DNA from 3 places in the Thalassotalea ganghwensis genome. Region 1 is predicted to be linked to each of the others. Evidence: predicted binding sites of a transcription regulator. Region 1 holds the regulator's gene; each other region holds the start of a gene.
The links. The regulator sigma-54, encoded in region 1, starts transcription at its own class of promoters, with help from an activator protein. The targets are predictions, from matches to a motif close to GTTGGCACGNNNNTNGNNT.

Region 1 (10,483 bases):
GTTCAAAAAGTTGAGCAACTTCACTTTCTGGTGTATCGGCATACACGGCTTCTATTTCTTCGTCTATTAAGCTTGATACGATCACTTCAGGTTTCGCTGTGACAATGGCAGCGAGAGAAACAGAACCGATAAAATGATTTTGACGATCGACAACATAAAATGAATCCGTGGATTCGGGGAGTTCGCCTTTAAGGCGTAAATAACGTAAAACAACATCGACAGTAACATCGGGGCGCAGGGTGATGGTATCGGTGTTCATGATACCACCAGCAGTGTCTTCTTCATAAGATAGCGCCGTTTCTACACGACCTCTATCTTGAGAGTCCATTGACGCTAATACTTCATTATAAACCGTATCAGGCAGTGTTCTAAGAACTTCTGCTAAGTCATCGATATCCATTCCTTCGGCCACTGCCGCGAGCTTCTCCGGTTGGATATTTTTTAAGATGCCTTTACGTACTTCTTCATTAAGCTCTTCGAGAACTTCACCGTGGTGATCGGGATCAATGAGCTGCCAGAGAATGGTACGGCTTTTTGAGGGCGTAGATTCAAGTATTAATGCAAGATCATACGCCGGCATGTTTTGCAGTAATTTTCGCACATAAACAAACATCCCGCTGCCAAGTGCTTCATTAACTTGCTGCAGGGTTTTATGGCTATTTTCTTGTTCTAACGCTTCCGGCATATTGCTACCTTGTGCCGTTATTGATTGAAAACTATTTTACTGGTGAATTTAGCGTCACATCTCAGACTTAGTTATTGTTTTGCTTTTGAAGACTGGTTTTTTTGTAAACGCTGACGGTAAGTGTATCTTATAATTGTTTTTTTTTCAGCAAAATTTATCAAGGACGTAATTGGGGGTTAAGGAAAAAAGTGCTTTACTCGGCTTCATTGAATTTATCATTAAACAACTGGCAGACCTCCTTTAGGGCAATTTCTGCATCATCGCCTTCGGTGATCACCTTGACCACCTTTCCTTTACTACCCGCTAGTAACATTAAGCCCATGATACTGCTAGCATCAACGCTTTTGTCATCTAGCGCTACGGTAATGGTTGCACTAAATTTTTGACTAAGTTGTGCGAGTTTGGTTGCGGCTCGAGCATGTAAGCCAAGTTTATTGGTGATTTTTAGGTCTCTTTCAAAACGTGTCATGTGCTTTTTACTGATACTTTATTAAATTAAGTCGATGATTTATCGATATCTCGGTGTCGTGATTGCACGTCTTGGCGCTCTTTTCTTAAATTGTTAGCAAGAAGCTCAGCGATATAAACAGAGCGGTGCTTGCCTCCAGTGCAACCAATTGCAATGGTAATATAGCTACGATTATTTCGCTCAAGGTGCGGTAGCCAAGTCATAAAAAAGCTATTAATTTGCCAGATAAACTTAGTCACGATTGGTTGAGCACCTAAAAAATCTTTCACGGGTTGGTCTAAACCGGTATAGCTTTTTAGTTCTTTTTCCCAAAATGGGTTTGGTAAAAATCGCGCATCGAAAACATAGTCAGCATCCTGTGGTACACCATGTTTAAAGCCAAATGACTCAAATACAACCACCATCTTGCCGGTCTTTTTGCCAAGAATGCGCTCCCTGATAAGATCTGCAAGCTGATGAGGGGTTAGTTGACTGGTATTGATATATAAATGAGCACGACTAGAAATTGGTTCTAACAACTTTTTTTCTAAACTTAACGCTTGATCAAGTGCGATGTTTTGCTTAATCAAAGGGTGTAAACGACGGGTTTCACTGAAGCGCTTTATAAGGTCAGAGTCATCTGCGTCTAAATAGAGGATGTTGAGTTCAACAGTTGTTGGTAAGTAGTCAAGTATCTCTGAAACGTCGTTTGGATCATCAGGTAAATTTCGAACATCGAGACTGACTGCAACGGTTTCGTAATCGTTGATAACCGTATGTGTTAAAGCAGGTAAAAGGTTTACCGGAATGTTGTCGACACAATAATAGCCTAAATCTTCAAGAATTCTTAACGCGACACTTTTACCTGAGCCGGAGCGACCACTTACGATGGTTAACTTCATGAATATGCCTTATAAAAAAGCTGAGGGCGATAGTAACATGGTTTATTTGCCTAACTTAGCTGGCTTGCTGAATAAGTGCAAACATTTCTTCAGATGTTGTACTTTTTCTTAATTCTTTGCAGAATTGTTTATCACTAAAAAGTTGAGCAATACTTTGTAGCGTACTTAGATGTGCTTGGCACTCTTGTTCGGGAACAAATAATGCGACAAAGATGTCTACGGGGCGATTATCAATAGCGTCAAAGTCAATCGGCTGTTCACTGGTTGCTAAGACAACGATCGCTTGCTCTGTATCTGTTAGGCGACCGTGCGGAATTGCGATACCTCCACCGATGCCAGTTGAGCCCATTTTCTCTCGAGCAATTAAACTTGCCAATAAATCATAAGTGGAAAATTGTTTGAGATGTTCAGAGGCTTTTTCACTGAGTAGTTCTAAAATCTTCTTTTTGCTAGAAGCGTGGACTGCACATAGTGTGCAGTCCAGCGATAGCATTTCAAGTAACTTCATAATGCGGGTACGCGGCTAACTTAATAGCGTTAATGTTGGTTAATTTTGCCTTTGTATTTTAATATTTGACGATCAAGTTTGTCGACTAAGCTGTCAATTGAAGCATACATATCACCATTTTCGGCTTTTGCATGCACTTCGGTGCCATTTAAGTGGACGGTTGCTTCTGCAATTTGGTTAATTTTTTCAACAGTTAGTACCACATAAACGTTGTTGATATGGTCAAAATGTCGCTCTAGTTTTGCGAATTTAGTATTAACGCTATCTCTTAAAGAATCTGTAATTTCAACATGGTGACCAGAAAGATTAATTTGCATGGGCTTAAATCCTTATTGTTATGTTTACTTAAAGCAAACTTTTACGTTGATTTGACGGAGGGATAGATAATGATTCGCGATATTTTGCAATGGTTCTGCGTGCGACATTAATACCTTGCTCCGCCAATAATTCAGCCATTTTGCTATCACTGAGTGGCTTAGAAGGTAATTCAGCAGCGACCAGCTTTTTAATTAAAGCTCGAATAGCCGTTGATGAACATTCTCCACCATTTTCAGTACTAACATGACTTGAGAAGAAGAATTTTAATTCAAATATACCGCGTGGTGTATGCATGTATTTTTGCGTGGTTACACGAGAAATTGTTGATTCATGCATGTCGACCGCTTCAGCGATATCATTTAAAACCATAGGGCGCATAGCCTCTGGGCCGTGTTCAAAAAAGCCCTGTTGTCGTTGAACTATGCAATTAGACACTTTTAAAAGAGTTTCGTTTCGACTTTCTAAACTTTTTATAAACCACTTTGCTTCTTGCAGATTGGAACGAATAAATTGACTGTCGGCTGAAGACTTCATCGAGCGAGCCATAGAAGCATAATGTTGATTTACGGAAAGTTTAGGTGCGGTATCTGGATTAAGTTCAACGACCCAACGGCCATTCTTTTTTTCAACCGATACATCGGGAATGACGTATTGATCATCACTTTTTATTACCGAGTCTCCCGGTCGTGGATCAAGCGATTGAATGAGACGAATGACTTCTCTTAGTTGATCTTCTTTTAAACGGGTTTTACGCATTAGTTGACGATAATCACGATTACCCAGTAAATCGATATAATCTTTAACGACTATTTTACTTTCTTTTAGCCAAGGCGTTTGTGCGTCAAACTGATTTAATTGAATTAATAAACATTCGGCTATACTGCGCGCACCGACACCTACGGGATCAAACATATTGATGCGTTTTAGTACCGCCTCAACTTCGTCAAGCTCAACATCATCTATACCAATACTCTCTAAAATATCTTCTGCGCTAACCGTTAAATAACCAGCATCATCAATGGCATCGATTATTGCGGTTGCAATGGCGCGATCGGTTTCAGTAAAAGGGGTTAAGTCCATTTGCCAGCGTAAATGATCTTGAATCGAGTCTATGGTTTCGCCTTGATAAGTGTAATCTTCACTCACACTGCCTATACCACTGCTTGATACGCCAGCACTGAAGCTTTCATCCCATGTGGTATCGATATTAAGCTCTTCCGGGATATCGGTTTTATCCATCGCTTCAGTGGTTGAAATTTCATCGATGGTTGGCGAAGAGTCTTCACTACCATCGCTAGTTTTGGATTCTGAACTTGTCGCTGAAAAACCTTCTTCTAGGTGATCTTTTTCGTTCTCTTGATTGTTATTATTTGATTCATCAATTTCTAAAAGCGGATTACTTTCTAAGGCCTCTTGAATTTCTTGTTGAAGGTCTAATGTTGACAACTGCAACAGCTTAATTGCTTGCTGCAACTGCGGAGTCATTGTCAATTGTTGTCCAATACGGAGCTGTAAACTAGGGCGCATTTACTTCCTTCGGTTCCTATAATTATTATTGACGTTCATTTTACTCTGGTTAATAGATACTATAACGTAAATTGTTCACCAAGATATACATCTCTTACTATCTGATTAGCAAGAATTTCTTGAGAATTTCCTTCCGCAATTAACTCACCATGACTCACGATATAGGCATGTTCACAAACATCTAACGTTTCTCGTACATTATGGTCTGTGATTAAAATACCAATTCCTCGTTGCTTTAAGTGTAGAATAATTTTTTTTATATCACCTACAGAAATTGGGTCAACACCAGCAAACGGTTCATCTAACAAGATAAATTTAGGGTCTGCAGCTAGCGCCCGAGCAATTTCAACACGGCGCCGCTCACCACCAGATAAGCTCATCCCTAAATTATCTTTAATATGACCAATATTAAACTCTTCTAATAAATGCTCAAGCTTATCTTGACGTTCAATGTCGGAAATATCTTTGCGAGTTTGTAGAATCGCCATAATATTATCAGTGACACTGAGCTTTCTAAAAATAGAAGCTTCTTGAGGCAGATACCCAATTCCTTGACGAGCACGTTCATGCATTGGAAGCAGGGAGATATCATGCTGGTTGAGCTCAATTGTGCCATCATCGTGGGGTACTAAGCCAACAATCATATAGAATGAGGTGGTTTTACCAGCACCGTTAGGGCCAAGTAGACCGACAATTTGCCCTTCTTTAACCATCAAGCTAACGTCTTTAACAACTCGACGTCCCTTGTATGATTTTGCTAAATTTTTTGCACAGAGAATTGCGTTGTCCATAGGCTATTTTTTATCAAGTTCTTTGGGTTGTAATACGGTTTTAACGCGATCATTCGCTTCACTGTCAGCACTAACCTGTTCAGTGACAAAGTTGTAGGTGATAATACTGCCGCTGACTTTACTACCTTCCTGTCTTAATTCAGCATCACCTGAAATCACGACGATATTTTCTGAAGGTTGATACTTTATTTCGTTAGCTTGTAAATAGATTGGCGTGCCATCTTCAAGCTTTTGCTCAAATGTGGCTGGCTTGCCTTTCGCCAAGTACGTTTTTTCGCCAGTGGTGTTGTCAGTAATGACTTGAACTAAATCCGCTTTGATTTGCAATGAGCCTTGGCTAATAACCACATTATCAATATAACTAAATACTTTATTTTTTAAATCTGCTGCTTGCCTAGAGGCATCAATACTTATCTCTTGCTTTAAATCTAATTCTGCCGCATTAACGGAAGCGAAAATGCTCGAGCCGATAAGCAAAAGTGTGTTAAGGGTGATTCGTTTTGAAAATGGTTTGTACATGCTCTGTCAACGTCATTTGTTTAGTGTTTAAGTCTACGATCAATCCTGAGCCATACATAGTAAAATCTTTTCCTTCAATTACGATGGTTTGCTCAGTACTAATGATATTGGTATTTAAATCAAGCTCTAAATAGCGTCCATGTATTTTGTTTATCAAACTTTCTGCGTCCGTTGATAATAATGTCACTCGATTTTCTAACCTGACTCGGTTGTTACTGTATAGAGTGCCTTCATTGGCTTTAAGTTTCCACGGAGAGGGATTATTTTTGCCATAGAGGGTATATTGTGGAAACTCAAAGTGGGTAACGGCAAGCTCGGAATAATGTTCCATACGTTGAGCATCAATAATATAAGAAAGCTCACCCTTTGCGTTGTAAATATTACTATTAAGTGATTCAGCGATAAAATCAGGTGTTAAATCGTCACTAATAATTTGTGGATCTTGGTTAGCGTCCTGTCGCCATTCAAGATAGAAGTATATCGAGGAGGCGGCAATGAAAAAACTGAGTAATAGTCCGGTAGTGCGGGTCATATACTAGCACCAGAAGCCAATTGAAGAGTATTTTGACATTGCATAATAATGTCACAGGTCTCTCGAACCGCTCCAAAGCCCCCCCGAATTGTGGTTCTATAATCTGAAATAGCCAAAATTTGAGGATGGGCATCATTGACCGCTATCGCCAGACCAACATATTTCATGCAGTCATAATCAGGCATGTCGTCGCCGATATAAGCAACTTGATCAGGTGAAAGGTTTAAGCCTTCTATGATATTTTTTAAGGCGGGTAGTTTGTTTTCTTCACCTTGAACAATATGTTTGACATTTAATGCTTGCATACGCTTTTCAACGATCATTGAACGACGACCCGTAATTACGGCAACATCTACTCCGTTAGCGCCGAGCGCTTTAATGCCAAAGCCATCTTTAGTATGAAATGCTTTGAGCTCTTCGCCGTCATTACCTAAATAAATTCGCCCATCAGAAAAGACACCATCAACATCACAGACAAACAACTTTATCTTTTTGCATTTTCTCACCAGATCTTCATCGATATCGCCATACCAGGTTTGCATCACAATACTCCTGATTTTAGTAAGTCGTGCATGTTCATTGCACCGATAGGAACATTGTCTTCGTCGACAACAATTAAGCCATTGATTTTCTTCTCTTCCATAATTTGCAGCGCTTGGGCTGCTAACATTTCTTTATTCGCGACTTTAGGATTGCGCGTCATCACTGATTGGATTGTATCTTGATGGATGTCGATTTTAGCGTCCAAAATACGTCGTAAATCACCGTCTGTAAACAGGCCTATTAATGCGCCTTGTTCATTGACAACAGCGGTCATTCCCAGCCCTTTAAGTGACATTTCAACCAAGGCGTCTTTGATTTTTGCTTGGCTACCCACAACCGGTAAACGTTCACCTTGATGCATGATATCAGCTAAGCGCAACAATAATCTCTTACCTAAACTACCGCCTGGATGAGACAATGCAAAATCATCAGCGGTGAACCCTCGAGCATGGAGCAGACTAACCGCAATAGCATCCCCCATTACTAAAGTCGCTGTAGTACTTGATGTTGGTGCGAGACCAAGCGGACAAGCTTCGCGTGACACCTTGATACAAATATGGTTATCGGCAAGTGTTGCTAATGTTGAATCAGGATTACCTGTCATACTGATAAGTGTTGCGCCGATGCGCTTTATCACAGGGATTATCGCTAGTACTTCGCCTGTTTCTCCAGAATTTGAAATGGTTAATACCACGTCGTCTTTAGTGATCATGCCTAAATCACCATGACTAGCTTCACCCGGATGGACAAAAAATGCTGGAGTACCGGTACTTGCTAATGTTGCCGCGATCTTTCCACCTACATGGCCTGATTTACCCATGCCAATAACAATAACTCGGCCCTGACAGTCGTACATCGACTGGCAAGCTCTGGCAAAGTTGTCATCAATAAACGCAGCAAGTTCACCAACCACTTGTTGCTCTATATTGATCACTTCAAGTGCCTGTTGTTTAAAGTTAATGTTCATAATATTAAGCCTTTAATTGACTAAATAAGAGCACTTGATAGCTAATGAAAGTTAACACCAAAGCAAAACCTTTGAGGCGCGTAATTCTAAAGTTCCCCCAGCGACGGGTAAAACATAAGAAAAATAACATCAGGGTAACACCTAACATATAAGGCGCATCACGTAATGACGCATCCTGATCGATTTCGCCAGGTGCAATTAGACCAGCAAGCGATAACACCGCTAAAATATTAAAAATGTTGGAACCAATAATGTTGCCAAGTGCTAAATCGTCTTCTTTTTTAATAATACTCATGATGCTTGCTGCAAGTTCAGGAAGACTCGTTCCGATGGCTATAACGGTTAATCCAATCACTAAGTCGCTAATGCCGAATGCTTTGGCGATGAACACTGAGGAGTCAACCAGGTAGCCTGCACTTACAGGTAGCAGCGCCATTCCAATGATTAACCACATGATTGATTTGCCAGTGGTTGTCGCTTCAGGGACTTCACTTTCCGCTTCTATTATCATTGCATCATCTAATTCATTGTTCTTGGCTTTACGTAAACTAATCACTAGCAAAGTAACAATGTAAAGCACGAATCCAGCCATTAATATTAGTCCTTCAGTGAAACTGAAGTGATGGTCAAAGAGCATAATATAGGCAAGTGCAGTTATCGCTAATACTAATGGAATTTCGCGTTTTACCGTCATTGAAGATACGGATAATGGGTGCATTAGTGCAGTGATGCCGAGAACTAAAGCAATATTAGTAATATTAGAGCCAATGGCATTTCCTATAGCGGTGTTAGGGTTGTCTTGCATTGAAGCGGTTGCGGCGATCATCATCTCAGGTGCAGAGGAGCCCATGGCAACGATTGTCAGACCGATGATCATTGGTGCAATACCTAAATTACGTGCTAATGACGACGCACCATAAACGAATTTATCGGCACTCCATACTAAAACAATTAACGACACTAAAAGAATAAAAATTTGTACAAACATTCACGACTCCCAAATTACAGCTAAATTGTCGCTGGTTGTTAGTAAAAATAAAAGGGGAAATAGATAATTAGATTAAAAAAATTGATTATAAACGATTGCGGCTCGATTTCGCGACAGAATATTTATACGCTGACTCATCTATAGCTCCTATTAATCGTTAACATTCGTTTAATTCTTACATTTTCTTACGTTTTTATCTCATTTTTATATCACTAATTGGTCAATTTTTTCGATATTTCTAATGCAGTCACGTTCTCGCTAAGGTAAAATTGTCCACTTAACAAATTAATAAACAGTGATGTTGCATAAAAAGATACCTATGTCCCAACCGTTAGTAGAAATAAAAAATATAACCTTCAAGAGAGAAGAGCGCGTCATATACGATGATATCAGCTTATCGATCCCTAAAGGCAAAGTGACGGCGATTATGGGGCCTAGTGGTATTGGCAAAACAACGCTATTACGCCTAATTGGCGGACAAATACGGCCTGAAAGTGGCAGTATTTTATTTGATGGACACGATATTCCGAAATTATCGCGCTCGGCCTTATATCAAGTGCGTAAACGCATGAGTATGCTTTTTCAAAGTGGTGCTTTGTTTACCGACATGTCGGTTTATGAAAATATTGCCTTTCCGATTCGAGAACATACTAATTTATCCGAACGTATTATTGAAAAAATGGTTTTGATGAAATTAGAGGCGGTAGGACTTCGTGGTGCGCGTAATCTATCGCCAAGTGAACTTTCCGGAGGTATGGCTCGCCGCGCTGCCTTAGCTAGAGCGATAGCCTTAGATCCTGAGCTTATTTTATACGATGAGCCATTTGCAGGGCAGGACCCAATTTCGATGGGGGTTATTGTTAGGCTGATAAGTGAGTTAAACCAAACGTTAAATTTAACCTCGGTTGTTGTATCTCATGATGTACCCGAAGTCATGAGTATTGCTGATTATATTTATATCATTGCTGAGAAAAAGATTATTGGTCAGGGAACCCCTACCGAAATTATTGAACAAACGTCTCCTTTAGTGCAGCAATTTGTAAAAGGGGAAGCTGATGGGCCGGTACCATTCCATTATAATGCCGCACCTTATCAAGAAGAGCTTATCGGGAAAGGATTGAAGTAATGCAAGCGATTCAGTTATTAGGTCAAAAAGTTATCGCTGTGGTTTCTGGGTTGGGAAGCGCAATATTGATGTTGCTTTCGTCGCTACTTCACTGGCCCAATATTCGCAAAGGTTATCCACTGTTGATGCAACAGCTGTATTCTGTTGGCGTACTCTCGTTGATCATCATTGTGGTCTCAGGGTTATTCATTGGTATGGTTTTGGCACTTCAAGGCTATACTATCTTAGTAGGCTACGGTGCTGAGGCGAGCTTGGGACCTATGGTTGCGTTATCGTTACTTAGAGAGTTAGGGCCGGTGGTTGCTGCATTGCTTTTTGCTGGGCGCGCAGGGTCTGCATTGACCGCAGAAATTGGCTTAATGAAGGCAACAGAGCAGTTATCAAGTTTAGAAATGATGGCGGTAGATCCTCTAAGAAGAGTGATTGCGCCAAGGTTTTGGGCTGGTTTTATCAGTTTACCTTTATTGGCGGCGATATTTTCGGCGGTTGGTATATTAGGGGCTCATTTAGTCGGTGTTGACTGGCTTGGGGTTGATAGTGGCACATTTTGGTCGGTAATGCAGGCGCAGGTGTCATTTGAAAAAGATATTGTAAATGGTTTTATCAAAAGCGTTGTTTTTGCATTTGTG
Region 2 (10,483 bases), on a different contig from region 1:
GTAGTGACCATATTTGCAGTGCTCAAGCATAGTATTGGAGATATCAGTACCAACTATTTGAACACCTGATGGAAGCACACCTGGATTTTGTTGCTGAAACTCTAAGACGCTCATTGCAATAGAATAAGGCTCTTGTCCAGAAGAGCTTGCCGCCGACCAAATCTTTATTGGCTTTTTTTGCTTAGCTAGTTCCGGAAGTAATTTCGACTTTAACAACGCGTAGGGGTATTCGTCTCTGAACCACAGGGTTTCATTAGTCGTCATCGCATCAATAACGGTGGCTCGTAATTGTCGTTCAGTGGGACTTAACGTTAAGGCAACCAACTTACTTAGCGAGTCAACATGGAACTTGGCCATAAGCGGCGCTAGCCGACTCTTTACCAAATATTGCTTATTCTCTCCAAGCACAATACCACATTGTTGCTCTAGAAATTCACGAAACAGATGATAACTTTTATCATCCAGTTCTCTAGCTGACACTATCTATTCCTGCCTTACTATAATATGCCTAAGATAACTCTTCAGCTTTCAACCACTTTTTAACCGCATTGGCTAGCTCGTCAGGGTGGAACTTAGGGATAAAATCTTCCGCCCCTACTTTCTCAACCATTGCGTTATTAAATACACCGCTAAGTGACGTATGTAAAATAACAGGCATTTTCTTTAATCGATCGTTATTTTTTATCTCTGCCGTTAAGGTGTATCCGTCCATTTCAGGCATTTCAATATCAGAGATAAGTAATGCGACCTTTTCGTTTACTGATTTCTCACAGCTCTCTTCAATTTCTTTTAATTGATTAAGCGCTTCCTGACCATTTTTGGCCAACAACATTTTTAATCCTAAAGGCTCTAATGCACGTTTGACCTGATTTCTGGCAACGGTTGAATCATCAGCAATCATAATAACGCGCTCGCCTAAACTTTCACCAACGCTGGTATCAGCTACACCTTCACTCAATTCAGTGGAGACGGGGTTAATTTCATTTAATATTTTTTCAACATCTAAAATTGACACCATTTCTTTGTCAATTTCAGTAACCGCGGTCAAATAACTTGATTTACCGGCTCCTTCCGGCGGCGGCATGATATCCTGCCAGCTCAAGGTGACGATTCGTTCAACACCGGAAACCAAAAACCCCTGAACACTACGATTATACTCAGCGATAATAACAAAAGCATTAGATAAATCGGTTATTTCTGGGCCACCTGTCGCTTTACTTAAATCAATAACCGATATCGTCTGACCACGAATATGAGCAACACCTTTAATATACTTATCCTGCTTAGGTAAATTGGTTAATCTGGGACATGGCATAACTTCTCTAACTTTAAATACGTTAATACCGAACCTTTGCCGTCCGACTAATTTAAACATCAACAGCTCAAGTCTGTTTTGTCCTACTAGCTGAGTACGTTGATTAACTGAATCTAAAATACCTGCCATATAAACCTCTTTCAAAATTGCCCAATTTACGACAACAGGCACAATTCTTGATAGTACAGTAATAGATAAAATAAGTGACTTTTTATTGACACTTATTGTGATACAAATTTCTCATAATGTTAAGCATAGTCGAGTATTTGAAATTCCCTAATTTTTGGTGACAAAAAAATGAGCAAATTAAAGATTTTTAAAACATTTTCGATCATCTCGCTTTGGTTCACCGCTCACGCTTTAGGTCAACAATACGATAGTGAGAGCGTGCGTCAGTTAGCCAAGTCATTCGTAGAGAAGCACATTTCAACACCGGCTTATGGAAAAACGGTTGTTACACCTGCAGACATTGACCCACGTATTGTGATCAAGCCCTGTAAAACACCCTTGGCGTTGAATATACCTGAAAATAGGCTTAGTAGAAACGTAAATGTAAAAATTTCTTGCGAGGATTCAACACCCTGGCAATTTTACTTACCAGTAAAAGTTGAAACTCAGGTACCCGTGCTGGTGGCAAATCAGCCGATTAGTAAAGGTTCAATATTAGATGAATCAAACATTAGTTTGGTTTACAAAGACCAATTTGAGGTAAGAGGCGAGTCATTTAGTGATTTTGATACCGTGCTTGGTGCAAAAGCGCAGCGCACCTTATCGCACGACACCCCAATAACTCCTCGGAATATTTGTGTCGTTTGTAAAGGTGATACTGTTGAAATAGTAGCCAAGTCAGATGCTTTTATGATAAAAACAGATGGTATAGCCATGAGAAATGCCAATATCGGAGAGCAAATCAGAGTTAAAAATGCTCGTTCAGGCAAAATGGTAACGGCTGTTGTTGAAACGATTAACAAAGTTATAATTAATTGATCATTAATACTCAAGTATTTGTTAATATTGCCGATAAAAGGATAGAAATTTAATGAATTTGCCACTAAGGTTTTATTATGGCTATAAATATCAATAACTTGTCTAACAGCAATCAAGTTAAACAACAAAACGTTGACTTGAAATCGCAAGTGAAAGAGCAAGCTGTGCAAAATGCAAATACTGCTGAAAGTGCAAAATTTGCTAGTAAAGACTCGGTATCTTTAACACCACAGGCTAAGCAAATGACCGAATTGCAGAAAAAAGCGCAATCAGGTCCGGCTGTGGATGCAAAAAAAGTTGCTGAGCTTAAGAAAGCTATAGAGTCAGGTGAGTATAAAATAAACCCTGATAAACTAGCCGCTAGTATTGCTAAATACGAACTGGATCTTATCTAGTTTACCTATAAAGGATAGTCAGTGTGTCTACAGAATTTAATGGTCAACAAGCGTTAAAAAAGCAACTCGAGCAGTTGCAGCAACTACTATCTTTACTAGATAAAGAACGAGAAGTTCTTACTCAAAGCGCGCCAGAAAAGCTGGTGGAGCTTAGTGAACAAAAAAACAATTTATTGGTGGCCATTGAATCACTCGACAAACAAATCGAGCAAAGTGTTCAATTTAGAAAAGATAAAGCGAATGGCCTTTTTGAGCAGCAACTTGCTGAGATTGAGGCTTGTTTGCTCAAGTGCAAAGAGCAGAATACGATTAATGGCCAAATTATCGAGCATTCTCAATTAGCGGTTGAAAGAATGAAAACCTCGTTATTGCAAAATCACAATAAGTCATCTCTCACCTACGATAATAAAGGTAAAACTAGTGGTGGCTTAAGTAGTTTAGGCATCAAAGCCTAATATTTTATGCGTTAAACATTAATTAAAAAAGCCCAACGTGAAGTTGGGCTTTTTTGCATTTAGCGCACCTAGGTTAATAGTAACTAACCTCCTTGATAGTTCGATTACGACTTGAGCCTAAGTAAATCTCGTAAACCTTTCTAAAGTCTAGCTCTAACTCGGTTGTATAGGTATCGCCAACAGGATAGCTTTTGATAACTCTTGCCCCGCGTATTACCCCATTAATTGATGATGCCAATTGTTGATCCCCCATCACAAGGTTTTGCATATTGGTTTTGCCATTAACCTGTTGACCAAACACCTGTTCAGCAAGTTCAGCATATGCCGCTAATTTTGACGCTTTAATCGCCAGTAACATACGCTGAGTTTCGTTATCTGAATTTTGTAAGCTGATTGGTGCTTGTCCAATTGCTTTTAACACAGGAAATGCTTGTGGCGTCGCCGTAGCCCATTCAACATGTTTATCATATACACTGCTGCATCCGAAGAGTATGATACTGGCTGTGGCTGTAAGTACACTTTTTAATAACGGCATTTTCATTTAAAACCCCTCTCTTGCCAGAGATTTAACCTTAATGGGAATGTTGACTTGTTTTCCCTTGATTCTATTGCCTAGATCTTCAAGCATTTTTTATGCCTACTTTATTTTGACGATTTTTAGGCATATTTAATGCATAAACGGATGTAACTAACTTAAGTCATCAGTGACGCAATACTTGTTACCAAGTTTTAACGATGTTTAGGAATGATCATGCGTGTATCAACTTTGCTAGTAATTTCATTACTACTATTATGTCCACCAGTTTCAGCACAATGGTATGAAACTCAAGGCCATGCATTTGTAACCAATGGAGATGAAAAACTTGCCCGCACTAAAGCGATGGAGAACGCGCTAAAGAAAGCCCTGTTAGTAGCAGGAGCTTCAGTTTCCAGTGTTCAACAGGTCGTTAATGGCTTGATCACTCAAGATGAAATTAATATTCGCGCCACTGGCAGTGTTAATTCTTTAGAACTCGTCAGTGAACAGTATCACGATGACATGATCAGCGTTACGATTCGCGCCGATATTTTCCCACAAGAAAACCAATGTTTTGCCGCTGATTACAAAAAAGCGATTTTATTAACTAAAGCCAAACTTAAAGAGCGCCAACAAGCCAACATTGGCGGTATCTATGCCTTAGATACCAAAGTAATCAAAGAACTTGCGAACAAACTAACTCAAGAAGGCTTATATCTGCACACTAAATTGTCGCTCAAAAGTAGTACGGCGTTTTCTAGGCTAAACAACAGCCTAAACCAAGAAGAAATTAAATCACTTACCATGGCATTAGCTAGTGCTACTGATAGCCAGTACGTAATGTATAGTGAGATAAACGATGTTTCCTTGGCACACGATGAAAACAACAGTTGGCAATTTTGGCAACATGATATTTATGATCGACACTTTGACTTGTCGATTTATATTTATAATGGCGCAGATGGTGAGCTAGTTTTTGACAAAACATACCGAGGCTCTGCCCCCTGGCAATTTAATCAACGAGAACAAATCGATGTAAACTCAATGGCATTTTGGCAAAGTGAGTACGGTACTATGATCGACAGAGTATTGACGCAGACAATTACCGATATCGATGAAAATATGATGTGCCAGCCGACACAAGGTAAAATTGTCCGCTTAAACGGCAATGAAGTAATGATTAATTTAGGCTCTCGTCATGGCGTTAAAGTAGGTGATGAATTTACCTTACTACATTCAAATAACTTTACATCAAACGATGGTAAGCTCTACGCTGGTTATAATGTCAGCGACTTTAAAGTAAAAGTGACTCAAGTTAACCGTCAAAGCGCTATTGCCACCACAGCGGATCTGACACTTATTGACAGCATTCAAGTGAATGATCTCGCAGTAAGGCATTAACGCACAAAACGTTACTATTCATTTTAAAACATAAGGTTAGCGCTTTACATCATTGCGATAATTGACAATAATTTCGAAGGTTAACTGATCATCAGGCTCCGTAGCTCAGCTGGATAGAGCAGCCCCCTCCTAAGGGGCAGGTCACAGGTTCGAATCCTGTCGGAGTCGCCATATTATATATTTTACAATGGTATGATTAAGGTTGTGGCTCTGCACTTACTATGCGATCAAATGTACCGTCAGCTTTTATTGCTTGGTAAGCGTCACGTAATCGCTCTACTTGATCAATATCAGTTTCTATACTTGCTGCCACGTAGAGTCGATACCTTTCAACAATAAAAGGTTGTGGTGCAAATAAATGACTTTCGATGACAAAATACTTTTCCGCACTTTTGGCGATGTATTCATTAGCATAAGTTAGATCTGCCCTTCCTTTTGCCAGCATTTGCCAAGCTTGAGCATAATCTTTAACCAAAATTAAATGTTCACCGACAACAAAGCCTCTCTTAATGAGAGACTCGGCTTCAAAGCTATTTCTAACCACGACTATTCGATATTTTTTTGCATCATTGATATCAGTTAAGTGAATCGATTGCCCCTTTTTTAAAGCAAAAATCGATAACGCAAATCTCTAAGTTCACCTATCCATTGAAACAAAGGCTCTCTTTCGGCGCTGCGCGTTATTGAAAAAAAATGACATTTTTATCGTTTGAAGCGGATTTATATGCCCTTGCCCAGAGCATGACTTCAAACTTTGCGTTAATTTTTGCGCGGAAAACCATTTCCTTAACGATAAGGAATGATGTACCCCCCTACCAACTTTTCGTTATTAACCATTTGATAGGGAGGTAAATTTTCGGTAACAATTCTTAGCGAATAAGGTTGAATTTGAAAGGTATCGCCGCAACTAGGAAGGCAAAAATAGCTTAGCACAATAAAACAAAAGTAAAACTTTAAATACAATTATTCACCTATAGTTTTATTGAAGCTTTTACCATTATACTTTTCAACTAAAATCGATACCCAATCCCAAGGGCGATAACCGGATAAGCTTCAAAATCAGAAATATCATTTTCTAAATTTGCTCGCTCAATCGCAATATTATCATTAAGCTCTTGTACCAATGGATTACTGCTATCAGAAACATCGAAGACATAAACTTGACCGTTAGATTGCACAATCGCTGAACCGCTAGCGTTTAGATCAACCTTAGGGGTATCGGTAAATAATACGCCGAGCTCAAATGAAAACGTCCAACCTGATGGCGCATGATTACCCCAGCCTATGCCCAGATAGCCCGCGCTGCTTTTACCAAGTTCGACGTTGAGAGCTAGCGATAGTGGGTCACTTGGGTTTGAATAATAAACCTGATCACCAATTTCAAAGCCTTGGTCACCATTGTCTACACCTAAACCACTCAGTTCATTGCCATTAGCGTAAAACCCTGCAGATAATCTAAATGTACCAGAAAATGGTCGCCAATCGATTAACACTCCTGTGGTAGATAAATCGATTTCACCACTATAATCAATACCATCTTCTTCAAAATCATCATCATAGCTATAACCGTTGGCCTGCAACCTAAAGTTTAACTGTTCATTTACTTGATAATCTAGTTCTAGCCCTGCGCCAAGCGTTCCCGCTTTTAACGCGATAGCGATCGGGATATTTTTCTCTTTAGCTAAAGTCGTCGAAGGCAACATTATGCCTAAAAAAACAAAACTTAAGATCAGAGTTTTGATGTGCCATGTCATTGTGTTTTCTCCCTCTATATCAGTACCGTTTTAATCGGCATCATATTGGTTATAGTCGATAAAAGGAGAATGTGAAAGAAAATAAAAAGGCCTCTAAGAATTGAGGCCTTTAACAGTCTTAAAAAATAACATTTTCTTTTTTTATTTTTGTTACATCCATGTTTTCCGCAGTTGCATTACTACTCCATAACGCTGACAGTGCTAATATAACAACAGCTAATATTACCGTCGTCAGCTTTATTCCTCGCGAAGACGATCTATTCATGGTATTTCCAGTTGCTTTATTGTTATTAATATAACGTGAAGACACTACCTTATAAGGACAAAACTTTCAATACCTTAGCGCTGAATATATCATTGTTTTGTTACTGACTCATTTATAACGGCTTTTAAGTTGTCTTCACTGATTGGATAAAACAAACATTGCGCCAAATATCCGGTGTATTGTTCGTCCAACTGGCGGTATTCAATTCCTCGATAAAAGCCTATAACTTTTCTATTTTCACGGGTACTGAGCAACCTCTTTAACGTTTGAACAAAAGGTAGCGATGTGATGTTATCAATAACGATAAAGTCGTAAGGGACATTATCAATAATGTCTTCAAGTTCAGTATGATCGTCGATAATTTCAACTTGGCAACCAAGGCCTAATAGTAGCGGGGTAATTTCGAAATTAGTTGATAATGGTTCTTCAATCAACAAAACATTCCAACTTGAATCACCTTTATATATGGCATTTTCATTGACACTGTGAAAACTAGGCGCTTGGCGATTTATTGTAATAGGAATTGATATCGTCATCACTACACTGCCAGAAGGCACCATAGTCATTTTAATATTCCCTCCGAGTACATTTAACAACTCTGTGGCCAATGCCATACTCGTACTGAAGTTTCCAATATCTCGATCTAACCAATCATTGATCACCATTTCATTGCTATCTTTTAATGCGCTGCAGGTAAAAAATAACGTCGCATGATCTTTGTGATAATGTGCTTTCACTGAAATCTGAACATCTGTGTCAGAAAATAACAATAAGATATTATCACTCAAAGCTAACAGTAGCTTTTCTAATTTATTCTTATCCGTATTAATATGCTGAGGTAATTCACAATCAAACAAAAACTTTACTTTACAATCTAAATGCTCAGTCGCTTTTTGTATCTTTTTCTCGATATCAATTAAAAATAATGAAAAGTCAAAATACTGGTTTTCGTTATTGACTATTCGGCTTTCTATCGTTGATAAATCACTGACACTGCTTAGAATTGCCTTAAGCTGTTCTGCCACTTTAATAAAAGCACTACTCTCTATTGGCTGTAAGTCACGCCCTGCTTCCTTCACTTTATCTGCAATTTGTTCAACCTGATTGATCGGTTGACTCAGTTCAATCGCTAACGTTTGTAAAAATTGTGCCTTCGATTGGTTTTCTTTCTCTGATAATTCATTAACTCTTAACAACTCTTTGGTTTTTTCTGATACCTTCTCTGTTAATTCTATTGAATAAGCTGCCATCATTAGTAGCAATAACTGAAAAATGCTACCGCCGAGTGTCACGCCGATTAGCATGACCCAAGTTTGCCAATGTTTATCCTGTGAAAGCCAAGCCGACTGCTCTGCGACAACAAGTTGCCAGGTGCGATCAAACACCTGAATCGACTTATCGATTACCAATCTATTGTGCGTTGCAATCGATTTATCGGTGATTAAATAAGTGCTGGTGTCACTTTCATCAACAAGACTAAAACTAACTTGGTGTAATCGTGCGATATCATTAAGCTGATTAATTAATTGACTAACATCGATTATGCCAACCACAAATCCAAAAAACTCATTATCCATAGGTGTTTTCAAAGCACCAAAAGGGTTAACTTTTTTAGTAGTAATACCTTTTAAAACAAGAACGATTGGCTCTAATTCATTACTTTGATTAAATGAAAAAGGGGCGGTTGCTGAAACACTGCCATTGTTCATCGCTTGATAAATTGCAGGCGATATTTCGGTATGGGCATAAAAATCAAAACCAAAAGAAACGCCGCTAAAGTGTTCCGGATACACATATAGCGTTGGAATTAGCGGGGCAAATTGAGATTGCTCAATATTTAACTGATGATTAGCACTGTAAACCAGATAATCTTTATTAAATTGCTCAGTTCCGTGTTTTTCAAACGCTTTTCTATATTTAGCCCAAACCACCGGTGCCCACTGCACATTTTGTAAAATGGAGTTTGGTTGGAATACCTGCTCGGAAAAGCGTTGAAACTCTTGAAAATCTACTTGCTCAGAACTATTAAAGTAGGCCGCTAATGCATTAATTTGTGTCGACACCTTAGTCAGCTCTTTTGTTAATACGGTTTCAAAAGCTTGTTCAGCGATATTGAATTTATCTTGACGGTAATGTTGATGTTGCTGCTGAGAAATTTTAAAAAGAATTGCGATAGCAATACAGCCTAATATCGACGCTAAGGTAACGAAAGCGCTTTTCGATTGGCTGAGTTTGTGCTTTTTGGTGGAAAAAAGTAGCCATGGTGCTAAAAATATACTCACTAATAAGCTAGCACACCAAGATGTTAAAAGTGCATAGCCAATTGAAACATCAAAAGAAGCATTATCTAAAATGGTCACAATAGCGCCGGTAATTGCGGCTACCAACGCACCAAAAGGGCCAACTCTTAGGATAAACGCAAGTAACTGTGCTCTACTCGTTATCCAACGCTGTTCAGAGAGCAATTGATAAGTAAGTTGCTTAACCCAAAACGCTTGCAAAATACCTGCGAGGATAACAATCAACAGAATGGATAACGGTACATAAATCTGCCCGCCAACGTACAAGAGAATATTTAGCAATACCGAGAAAAAACTCACACTCAACAATGCAAAACTGCCAAAAATGAGCATTAAAACCGACATTACCCCTAACGTCGTACCAACAAAATTGATTAACGAAAAAGGCTTGATTGTGTAAGCGACCAATGCACAAATGACAAGAAATATTATCCCTGAATATAAAAACACTTTGACCTTACCAGCCATGAGTCCCCTGTCATTATTATCAAAATTAATCGATGTTATTACCGTTACTATATAGAAAAGCAGTAATAACACCAAGAAGGTTGCGTCATTAATGTCGTCAATAACGGTGACTTTTCAATAAAATATAATAAATAGCGTAATAACATTTGCAGTTAATCGGAGCCTAGGCGAAAATACGCACTATTTTCACCCTCGTAGAACTATCTAAAAAATTAACTGGAGCTATTATGCCGTCGCGTCAACAACTCGCCAATGCTATTCGTGTACTTAGTATGGATGCTGTCCAAAAAGCAAAGTCTGGTCATCCGGGAGCACCTATGGGTATGGCTGACATTGCTGAAGTATTATGGAGAGACTTTCTCAAGCACAACCCAACCGATCCAACATGGGTAGACAGAGATCGCTTTATCCTCTCAAACGGCCATGGCTCAATGTTAATTTATTCCTTACTTCATTTAACTGGCTATGATTTACCTATTGAAGAGCTAAAGAATTTCCGTCAGCTACACTCAAAAACACCCGGTCACCCTGAATATGGTTACACACCAGGCGTAGAAACGACAACTGGCCCATTAGGTGCAGGTATTTCTAATGCTGTTGGGATGGCAATTGCAGAGAAAACATTA
Region 3 (10,483 bases), on a different contig from region 1:
ACAATTGCTTCATTTATTTGACCGGTTTTAAACTGTAAATTTGCCAAATCAAATAACGCACGCGCATCCTCAGGTTTAGCCTCAACAACATCGAGAAAGTACTGTTGTGCTTTTTCTACATCGCCTAAAGCAAGCAATGTTTGCCCTAGTAAAGACCAAGTTTCAGTATCATCTGGATCGATCAATCGCGCACGAATCAGATTACTTTTGGCAACGTTTAACTCTCCCAAAGACAGGTCAATCCTACCGAGGATTTTATACGCGCGGGTATCGTTGGTGACAATAGCTACGTACTTATTCAATAAACTTTGCGCTTTATTAAGCTCTCCTTGCTCGAAACTTACAATCCCTGCAAGATAATAATATATTGGGTTTTGCGCCATGACCTCAGCAGGTAAGCCAGTTAAAACATTATTAAGGTGCATTTTAGTCTCTTCACTGGAGTCTGTATCTCCTACTGCAATACTCGCAACGACTTTTAAATAGTTTGCCCTCGGCTCATTAGGAATATCAGCAAGAATAACCTCCAGATCTTTTAATGCATCATGATATTTTTCTTGCTGTAACAATAGGCTTGCTCGAGTTAATCGTGCTGGAAAGTTTTTTGGATTTATCTCAATAACTTGCGCTATTAGCGTTAATGATTCTTGTAAATTGCCTTGCTGTTGCTCTAAATTAGCTAGCAAGCTCAACGCTTGCACATCTGAAGTATTAATCGCCAGGGCTTGTTCAATGAAAGGACGCGCTAATTCTGGCTGTTGTTTTAGAATATAAACTTGCGCCATGCCAAGCTGTGCCAATATATTAGATGTTTGAAAATCAATGGCTGCTTGATAAGCTGCTTTGCCTTGTTCTAGCTCATTTAATTCAACATGGGCTCTGCCTTTTAATACATGGATCTTGCTCTGTAAGACATTATCTAAAATATTACTTGTCGCTAACTCGATAACTTTTTTATATTTTTGTTGAAGTAGGTACGCTTCAAGAAACAAAGGCAAAATTTTCTTTTCATCTGCCCTGAAAGCTCGAGCTTTTACGAGAAAATCCTCAGCAGCTGCGCCATCCCCCTGCTCAATGTAAACTTCCGCCAAAAGAATCAATGACGGTAGATGATCAGGCTGATTTCTCAATGCATTTTTGAGATGAATTTCTGCCGCTAGTAAATCTGAACCATAAAAACTCTTTAACGCTTCTTCATAGGGTTGATTGTTGGTTTGCTGAGTAAAAGCATAAGCGCCTTGCCCTAACAGCGCCGAGCTTAACAATACCACCTCAAGAAACCTTTTATTAACAAAAAACATCATCAACCTCTATAGAAAAACCAGTTAAATCTCTAACATTGCGCTGAATATATAGGCTTTTGCTGCAAAATTCCATTAATTTCCCTAGAAGACGTTATTCTGAACAACTGTACATTTTTGTCAGCTTTCTTTACACTCAATTAACCTTTAATGTATGTAAAATCAAAAAAATTTACATAACTAATTGTAACTAATAAAATTAAAATAAAGGGCATGCTTTTTGCTTGTTGTTAATAAATTTTTATTGTTGTTACATAGACTCTCAAATAGGATTAAACAATGAAGTGTTTAAAATGGTTTGCAGCCATCGCGATTTCAACTGCTAGTATTGCTGCTCATGCTGGAAATATTAGCGCAACAACGATCATGGATAATTATATTGGAGCTGGTCAATCAGGCGATATCCATGGTGAAAAGAACGATTTTGATATCGACAAAATGGAAGTATCTCGTGTTGGCACAACATTAACCGTTAATATATTTACAGCGTTTTACGATAATATCGGTATTAATGGAGTGCGCCTTGGTGATTTATTCCTCGCAGCAGGTGACAACAATGTTTGGCAGCCATTTGATGATACACCTAATGCTGGTGACCGTTTTTCTGCTAACGATTACTACCACAATACCGGTACTGACTGGCAATATGCTTTTGATTTAGGCGCTGTCGAAGGCAACCGTAGAAATGCAGAAGTTGGGGGGCAGTACACAGGTTGGTTACGCGACGTAAACAGAGCCGATATTTTGGACTCACACCAAGTCTATTCCAATGGCACAACCCGTGAATATCAAGCGGTAATGATGAATGGTAATTATTACAACCCATATAGTGCCTCAACTTGGTCAGTCGGCAATTGGGCTTACAATAAAAATGGCATCGATTACGGCGCAATATCGTTTTCAATGGATGTTTCAGGAACCGCTTTAGCTACAGCAAACCAAATCGCATTTCGCTGGGCGATGTCTTGCGCTAATGACATCATAGAAGGCTTTGCATCAGCAACACCTAGTGGCGGTGGAACGCCAATTCCTGAGCCACAATCAATGCTATTAATGTTGTTAGGTTTACTAGGGCTAGCATACAAGAAGCGCGCAAAAAATACGTAAACCTCAATAAAAAATAAAGATAAAGCCACTTTTTAGTGGCTTTTTTATTAGTTTTTCTCAGCAACTAGTTTGCTATCCCTCAAGTGCTAGAAACTTGGCCAATGCCTGAGGATCCCCTTGATTTGAGCGACAGACGCTTTTTTGATAATAATAAGTAAACACATTAAACCAAGCAGTGAGTACTTTACCGTTATACTCTTCTCCTGCAATTTTCAATACTAAAGCAGCAACCTCTGCTGTCGCCAAATAGCTGTCATGATGACTTTTGCGGATATGGTATTGAGAGCTATTAGCCTGTTCGAGCATTGTTGAAAGATCAATAGATAATACCGGTAAATGAGACAAGTACGAGCTCTTTCGAAACATCTTGCGTGCTTCTCGCCAGCTACCATCAAGCATGATAAAAAGTGGCCGTTTATTCGCACTAAGCTTAGGGGTTGAATTTACGAATATGCGTTCGCTATCTGCATATTCTTTAGGAAAAACAACAAAAGGTTGCCACTTTTCATCTTTAATTATCGAAATAATATCTTGGTTTTCTTCTGTTCTAGACCAGGTATAAGCCATAACATCTGGAATCACATCAGCAATTAACTTTCCTGTATTGCTAGGCTTTAGGACTTCTTTGTCATACATCAATACCAAAAAACCTACGTTACTATTAACCTGCTTACGCCACTGGCAAATACAATTTTTCGCCGCGACATGGCATCGTTCACAGCGTTCTACTTTATAGCCACGTCCTTTAAATGGTTTCGTTGAAATGCTCTTGCGAGATAAATAGAGCTGATGTACGGCATGCATGATTTACACAGTTACTTAAAAAAAGATGAGAACTATAGCTTATAACTCGTTGAGATTATAGTAAGACAATACAAAAGAGCGCTTTCGCGCTCTTTTGTTAATAATAAGTAAGCTTATTTAACGAATAGCTTAAATTGCATTTGATTCTTCTTTGTCGACAACTAAGACATCAGTATCTGATAAAGCTTCAATACTCCCTTTTAATTGCTCTTCCAACTCATCGATTTTTAATACCGATTGACAGATAGCTTCACCGCGTTTTTCTAATTCCTTAGCTCTCGTCTCCATTTCATACTCGATTTGCTCACCAAAGTTTTCCATGCGAGTTTCAAATGCATCCATATTACCACCTGCAAACAACAGTTCTTGACCTACTGCGATTAGTAATGAGCCCATTGAATTCTGAATGGTACTTTCAACCATCGTTTCAATGCGCTTTTCAAAATCTTCACCAAAGAATTGCTCACCATCGAAACCTTCTTCATTGATCGTGATAGTTTTATCTTGGGCAAAGCTGGTTTCGATTTCGGTTTTTATTTGGCTAAGTTCGGTTGTTAGCTGATAACCAACATCATTGCCTTCACCCAGAAGCTCATTAAAAGCCAAATTAACACCATCTACAGCAATATCCATCGCATCCAAAGCGATATCTTTCACTTCTGGTACAACCGCTCTAATAGAAGTTGAATATTGGTTGACAACATCTTGCTCAGTCGCTGATAAGGCGATCGCTTGACCACTAATATATAGCTCACGATCGTTAACTATTTTGTAAACAGTCTTATCATCTTTTGTAAACTCGATGGCATCTTTTGATATAGAAACACCGCCCTCAAGTGATACATGGCAATTATCTGTAGAGAAAGACGTATCATGAGCCATTGCAGAAGATGTGGCAATTAACATAGTGCTAGCAAGTAAAGTTTTCATTGGTTCACCTTTTCATTATTTATTGTATCGACATTGCTGTATTGACTTACTCTTTACAATTGTAATGCCAAAGTGAAATATTATTTATATTCAACAACTTAAATAAAAACCCCAAATCGAAATGAATTAGCTAAACTCACTTATTAGCGCAATCCACCAAAAAGTAGTGTAATCAACATAATAAAACTAATCTTGTAGACAGATTAAAATACGGGATTAAGTAACGGCGGGAATAAAGAGATGGGCATAAAAAAGGTGAGCATCAGCTCACCTTCTTAAAATAACTTATTTCAAGCCAACATTATAAAGCTACAATGTTCTCTGCTTGTGGGCCTTTTTGACCTTGAGTTACGTTAAACTCAACTTTTTGACCTTCTGCTAACGTTTTGAAACCGTCACCAGAAATTGCACTGAAATGTGCAAATACGTCAGGACCTGATTCTTGCTCGATAAAGCCAAAACCTTTTGATTCGTTAAACCACTTTACAGTGCCAGTTGTTTTCTCAGACATAATAATATCCTAAAAGTTAAAAATTTTTACCTTGTATCACCAAGGCGGTCGTGCAGGAAGTGTTACTATGACTTAATAAACGAGACGAGCTACTATAAATAACGCGGTACGATGTAAATAAATATAGGTCTTACTTTCTAGCTGCAACCATTTTAACGGCTAGCCATTGATAGTCAAGATATTTTATTCTTGCGCGTTTAAAAACAATCCAAAGCCTTAACCTTGGTATTATTGTTTCGGTCACGACTAGTTTTAATTAATCCATCGCCTTTTATATAGTTAGGTTGTTTTGCTAACCTATCGTAAAGCACTACATTCACCGTAGCAGCCAAATTCATGCAACCAATGGTTGGTACATAGACAACATGCTCTGCTCGATCAATGATTTGCTGGTTTATCGTGCCATCTTCAGGACCAAATACATAAATTGCATTGTCTGGATGCTCAAACTCTGGAAGTGGACAGGCACCTTCAACTAAATCCACACAAACAATACTGCCATTTTCTCCTGATATGAGTGCCTCATCATTGACTAATGTAAGTGGTATTGAATCTATCGTATTCTTGGTATCGGTATTGAATTTCGCAGCTTGCGCAAAACGCTTACCACTGTAAAAAACTGCTTCAACTTGATAACAACCAGCTGCCCTCATTACCGCACCAACATTAGTTGGACTTTTGGGATTTAACAATAAGATTTTTGATGACAAAAAAATACCTTCCTATACCAAAACAACAAGCAAGTATTTTCAGTTGAAATGCCAATACAGACAAGGAATATTTACAAAACGTGATAATACTTGTTCTTCCAAATACTGACAGTATACTAGCCAAATTTTAAATCTATTGGATAACACTCAGTGAAAAAATTAGTAAATACAATTGCGATAGCGCTATCGCTTTTAACATCTATGTCAAACGCAACTATTGTCGAGTTTCAAACGTCACATGGCAACTTTCAGGTAAGTTTACATGATAAAACGACGCCCAAAACGGTTACTAATTTTTTAAATTATGTGAAAAGTGAACGATATAACCAAACCCTTTTCCACCGCTCAATTCCTAACTTTGTTTTACAAGGTGGAGGCTTTTATTTTGACGGCACTGCAGACTTTAAAGGTATAGAAACCGACGATAGCGTAAAAAACGAACCAGTGTACTCAAATGTAAGAGCAACAATAGCCATGGCAAAGATTGGCGGTTTACCTGATAGTGCAACTAGTCAATGGTTTATAAACGTAAAAGACAATTCTCAGGGTAGTAATGGGCTTGATCTGCAAAACGAAGGTTTTACCGTATTCGGTGAAGTCATCGGTGATGGCATGAATGTCATTGATCTTATCTCAGCTTTGCCTCGTTGCGGTGAAGTTCCCGTAAATGACAATGCCCAAGCTCAATGCCAATCACCGAGTGAAGAGAATTTAGTAACTCTCTATCAAGTGGTTATTGTTGATGACTCTGAGGATACCGCTCAGACTTTAAAGGCAATAAAAAATACGCTAATAACGCAAAAATCAGAGCAGAATTCAAGCTCAAGCGGTGGTTCAGCTTTTTGGTTATTGCTATTGTTACCGCTAGCTAGATTATTACGCGCATAGCTCCTAAGTGTTTTGCATCATATGTGGGAGCTGTTCTCTTACTTATGATGCAGACACTCGCCCCCCTGCCAATCATCACAGAATAATACCATTTCATCTTTCTCTACGTGTAAAACTCATGAATTAAATATTGCAAATGCAACATTGCAGCTTTATATTGCTAAGAAAAACTCTAAAGGTATTCCTATGCAAAAACACGAATCATCTCCACTTTGCGATTACATCGAATACTCACCGCAAGAAATGCTTTGTCGCTCAGAGCTTTTTTATCAACAAATTAAACGTCGTCATACTATCAGAAGCTTTAGTGATCGCCCTGTCGATAAAAAAATTATCGAGAACTGCATAAAAGCCGCGGGAACGGCACCAAGTGGTGCCAATCACCAACCATGGCACTTTGTCGCGATTAGTGATCCCGATGTTAAACAGCAGATTCGTTTGCAAGCTGAGGCCCATGAGAAAAGTTTTTATCAAGGGAGAGCTGGAGAAGAGTGGTTAGAAGCACTTAAACCATTAGGAACCGATGATAGTAAACCCTATTTAGAGCACGCCCCATGGTTGATAGCTATTTTTAGTCAAAAGAAAGGCGGTATTCACAGTGAAGATAAAAACACTAATTATTACGTTCATGAGTCAGTAGGCATTGCTACCGGTTTTTTAATCAATGCACTTCATTCTGCAGGGTTAGCTACCCTTACCCACACGCCAAAACCGATGTCGTTTTTAAGTAAAATATGCAATAGAGATGATAATGAACGCCCTTATATGCTGCTAATTGCAGGCTATCCAGCAGAAGATGCTACGGTACCTGATCACGCCAAGGTAAAAAAGCACATTAATGAAATCGCGACATTTCTAGAATAAAAATTTACGATTGTCGCTACAACTCCAACAGAAAGTCAGTGCAGCCATTATCACAGCTTAGCTGTATCGTATTGCTTTTATCATCCAGTAGTACCGAAATACTTTTTTGGCAAATACGACATTGTGTAACGGAGCCATCGAGTAAACTTTTAATGTATTTGCGTTGCTCGGTAAAACTGACTTTTTGCTTACCGGAAAGTTGATTTAACTGTTCAATATTTAGCATATTGATTAATAAGGGAGCTTACTTGAAGTGACACAATACCAACCATCAAATTTACCTTTGAGTGGCTCAGCACTCGCCTCTATTAGGTGTTGGTAAGCTGCTATATTTTCATAACTTGCTGCCATTTCAGGGTAGGCCGTTATTTCCCATGGAAAATCATCATCACCTTGAAACGGGCATAAAGACAGCTTCTGATTATTCTCTAACAAAAGGTGTCCATATTGTAAGGCTAACTCCTGACTAGGAAAAATAACAGAAAACTCTATTTCACGAACCTCAGACAAATCGTCACCTGCTAACATCATTTTCCATAATGCGTCGCCAATGACATCTTCAGGAAATAGTGTGTAATTTCTCTCCATTCCACCCTCAATTATTTAAAATTTCATTAATGATATCGCGCTTTTCTCGACAAACAAATCAATTTTTGTTTTGAGCACTCTGCGAAACTAGAATTAATTGCTACACTAGCAGTTTAGTCAAAAATCCAAAATTTAATAAATGATTAAAGTTGAAAAGCATATTACGGTTGAGTCCAGAGAACAAATCTTGATTGATATTTTAGCTTGTCACAGCTCTTTAAGCCGCCAGCAACTAAAAAATGCAACGGTTAAAGGAGCTGTATGGCTTACGCGAGGCACTATCACTAAGCGAATTCGCCGGCTAAAGAAAGAGTTAAAAGTCAATGACGTCGTTCATCTATATTATGATGAGAAAGTGCTTCACCAAACACCCTCGCCAGCAATATTAATTGCCGATGAGAATGACTATAGTATTTGGTATAAGCCTTATGGCATGCTTTCCCAAGGCTCGAAGTGGAGTGATCACTGTACAATTGCTAGATGGGCAGAAACACATCTCTCCCCCCAACGCCCAGCTTATATTGTGCATCGACTTGATCGCGCAGCAACAGGGCTTATTATTATCGCTCACACTAAGTCCGCAGCTAAGCTTTTCAGCCGCCTATTTGAGCAAAGAAACATAAAAAAATGCTATCAAATCATTTGTCACGGTAAAGTGCCAATAGGGCGTTCAGTAACAATTTTAGAGCCCATTGATGATAAACCAGCGACCTCTCACTTTACTTCAATAGCGTACGATTCAACAAGCAACCTTTCACTAATTGATGTTGATATTGAAACGGGTAGAAAACATCAAATAAGGAAACATGCCGCGTTTATTGATCATCCGGTTTATGGTGACCGTCTCTATGGTGGGCAATTAGATAACGATAATTTGCAATTATGCGCAGTGAGTCTATCCTTTGAGTGCCCGATAGAGAAGGCGAATAAGTCATTTGAATTACCTGCGACCCTTCGTCCGTCGCTGACTAAAATCGCAGGCCAGAACCATTAAGTCTTATAGATAAAGTCACTATCACTTAGTGGCTGAATAGTATTTCCAAGCAAATATTTTTCAAAAGGTTTGAGTAATTGCACGCCCTGCTCTCTTTGTTGTTGATTTAGCGCTTGGTAGGGTCTTCTAAATATGGGCTTAATTGCTTGAGTCATCATTAATGCAGTGTTAATCGCTATCGGGTTTGGCTCACTGAAAAGCCATTGCATAAGTGCTGTTAACTCATTTTTTAAGGACTCATTTGGCTCATCCATCAAAGCACGCATTAACTGAGGAACAATATTTGAGGTTACCGAAATCACACCATGCGCACCATATTGATGTTTAGCATCATGACATTCGTCATCGTTACCTGACCAGCATGCAATGCCGCGCTGGGCATAATAAGCGATACGCTCATTACCAGCACATTCTTTAACACCAACAAAATTTTGATGTTTGGCTAGCGGTTCAATAATTTCCGGCGTTAAATCCTGTCCTGTTCTTCCCGGCACATTATAGATAAAGGCTGGACCTATATCTAATGCACACTCTAAATGGGCTTTCACCCCGGCAAAAGAAGTACGACCATAGTAAGGATTAATTTGTAAAGTAGCATCCATTCCCATAGCGAAGCCATTTTCAGTCGCTTTAATCGCTTCACGAGTATTGTTACTTCCGGTATTCCCGATAATAAGAATATCTTTTCCATATTGGTGGACACTATGAGCAATCAACATTAGGTGCTCTTCCCAACTCAATAAATGCCCTTCACCGGTAGTTCCGCCAACAACAATACCATCAACGCCTGCTTCAATTTGTTTGGCAACTAAAAAATCATACGTGGTTAAATCTATATCTCCGTTTTCATTGTACGGAGTTTTTATTGCGGTAATTAAACTCGCTGCTTTTAAACGATCCATTAATATTCTCAATTATTATTTTCTAAGCGGTAAGTTAGCAGTGGCCAATCTTATCAATAACACGCTTAAGGTTAAATACCTCTTGGGTAACAACATGCTGATACTGAAATTGGCTATTGGTTAATATGAGTACTTTATAAGCATGATAATTGTTTGGATCTGCTAAATCTGCTGCATAATGTTGTTCGTCAATAAACTCACTTTTAGTGAAAGTAAAGTGAATATCTCCGACAAGTCCCCAATCCCCTAGCTCGATACTTTGTTCTAACAATTTTCCATGGCTATCAAAGCGTGAAAAGCTAAATTCAAAGCTTCCGTCTGCAGACAACTCGGCATACTCAGTGATCTGTCCACCTTCATCGTCACTTTCTGATCTAAACCATCGACCAAACAACAATTCACGGTTAAAACTCATAACACTCGCAACAAACAAAACATAATTATGAAAGGTATTGTACAAAACACTGTAGCGAAATTATAGAAAAAGCGACCGAAGTCGCTTTATTGTATTTCATCTAAGAATGTAATAATGCTATTAGTTGCTAAGAATTTTTACTGAACCATTGACACTTTCGATGTTGATGTCAATTTGCCCGCCAGCAATAATCCCATTCAACTCTTTACCAATAAAGCCTCGTTTTTCAACTTGTAAACCGAAATCATTTTTGATGCTACCGTGCATAGTCTCGGCACTGACATCGGCACTAACATTGCTTGGTAGTCCTAGTTTAATTGAGCCATTTACAGTCTCTAAACTTACCTTACTCACTTTTTCTGTCTCAAGCCAATTAACATTGATACTGCCATTCACTGAAGCAACGTCAATATCAGACTTCGCGTCACTAATGGTCAAGGAGCCATTAACTAACTCTACTTTCATTTTC

Region 2: the regulator sigma-54 is predicted to act here: its motif matches at 3,775-3,793, upstream of ACSLUH_RS00990 (LPP20 family lipoprotein).
Region 3: the regulator sigma-54 is predicted to act here: its motif matches at 4,196-4,214, upstream of ACSLUH_RS09545 (DUF2884 family protein).

Annotation. Positions count from the first base shown of each region.
Region 1 is NZ_JBQRUM010000030.1:6,635-17,117, reverse strand. Features, by position in the region: gene mgtE (magnesium transporter) at 1-685, opposite strand, end outside; gene ACSLUH_RS18750 (HPr family phosphocarrier protein) at 879-1,154, opposite strand; gene rapZ (RNase adapter RapZ) at 1,181-2,035, opposite strand; gene ptsN (PTS IIA-like nitrogen regulatory protein PtsN) at 2,091-2,543, opposite strand; gene hpf (ribosome hibernation promoting factor) at 2,573-2,860, opposite strand; gene ACSLUH_RS18730 (RNA polymerase factor sigma-54) at 2,889-4,388, opposite strand; gene lptB (LPS export ABC transporter ATP-binding protein) at 4,448-5,179, opposite strand; gene lptA (lipopolysaccharide transport periplasmic protein LptA) at 5,183-5,698, opposite strand; gene lptC (LPS export ABC transporter periplasmic protein LptC) at 5,664-6,230, opposite strand; gene kdsC (3-deoxy-manno-octulosonate-8-phosphatase KdsC) at 6,227-6,775, opposite strand; gene ACSLUH_RS18705 (KpsF/GutQ family sugar-phosphate isomerase) at 6,772-7,743, opposite strand; gene ACSLUH_RS18700 (calcium/sodium antiporter) at 7,745-8,728, opposite strand; gene mlaF (phospholipid ABC transporter ATP-binding protein MlaF) at 9,048-9,854, shown strand; gene mlaE (lipid asymmetry maintenance ABC transporter permease subunit MlaE) at 9,854-10,483, shown strand, end outside.
Region 2 is NZ_JBQRUM010000001.1:224,262-234,744, reverse strand. Features, by position in the region: gene ACSLUH_RS01015 (CheR family methyltransferase) at 1-480, opposite strand, end outside; gene ACSLUH_RS01010 (chemotaxis protein) at 509-1,444, opposite strand; gene flgA (flagellar basal body P-ring formation chaperone FlgA) at 1,613-2,302, shown strand; gene flgM (flagellar biosynthesis anti-sigma factor FlgM) at 2,380-2,697, shown strand; gene flgN (flagellar export chaperone FlgN) at 2,721-3,152, shown strand; gene ACSLUH_RS00990 (LPP20 family lipoprotein) at 3,226-3,693, opposite strand; gene ACSLUH_RS00985 (flagella assembly protein FlgT) at 3,904-5,070, shown strand; tRNA gene ACSLUH_RS00980 (tRNA-Arg) at 5,165-5,241, shown strand; gene ACSLUH_RS00975 (transporter substrate-binding domain-containing protein) at 5,267-5,614, opposite strand; gene ACSLUH_RS00970 (hypothetical protein) at 6,081-6,824, opposite strand; gene ACSLUH_RS00965 (hypothetical protein) at 6,943-7,089, opposite strand; gene ACSLUH_RS00960 (CHASE domain-containing protein) at 7,179-9,857, opposite strand; gene tkt (transketolase) at 10,085-10,483, shown strand, end outside.
Region 3 is NZ_JBQRUM010000007.1:197,698-208,180, forward strand. Features, by position in the region: gene prsT (XrtA/PEP-CTERM system TPR-repeat protein PrsT) at 1-1,304, opposite strand, end outside; gene ACSLUH_RS09535 (PEP-CTERM sorting domain-containing protein) at 1,581-2,408, shown strand; gene ACSLUH_RS09540 (tRNA-uridine aminocarboxypropyltransferase) at 2,481-3,212, opposite strand; gene ACSLUH_RS09545 (DUF2884 family protein) at 3,342-4,142, opposite strand; gene ACSLUH_RS09550 (cold-shock protein) at 4,444-4,653, opposite strand; gene ACSLUH_RS09555 (RNA methyltransferase) at 4,851-5,363, opposite strand; gene ACSLUH_RS09560 (peptidylprolyl isomerase) at 5,514-6,251, shown strand; gene ACSLUH_RS09565 (nitroreductase family protein) at 6,438-7,115, shown strand; gene ACSLUH_RS09570 (hypothetical protein) at 7,132-7,341, opposite strand; gene ACSLUH_RS09575 (ribonuclease E inhibitor RraB) at 7,347-7,703, opposite strand; gene ACSLUH_RS09580 (RluA family pseudouridine synthase) at 7,843-8,697, shown strand; gene dapA (4-hydroxy-tetrahydrodipicolinate synthase) at 8,694-9,599, opposite strand; gene ACSLUH_RS09590 (hypothetical protein) at 9,634-10,014, opposite strand; gene ACSLUH_RS09595 (DUF4097 family beta strand repeat-containing protein) at 10,135-10,483, opposite strand, start outside.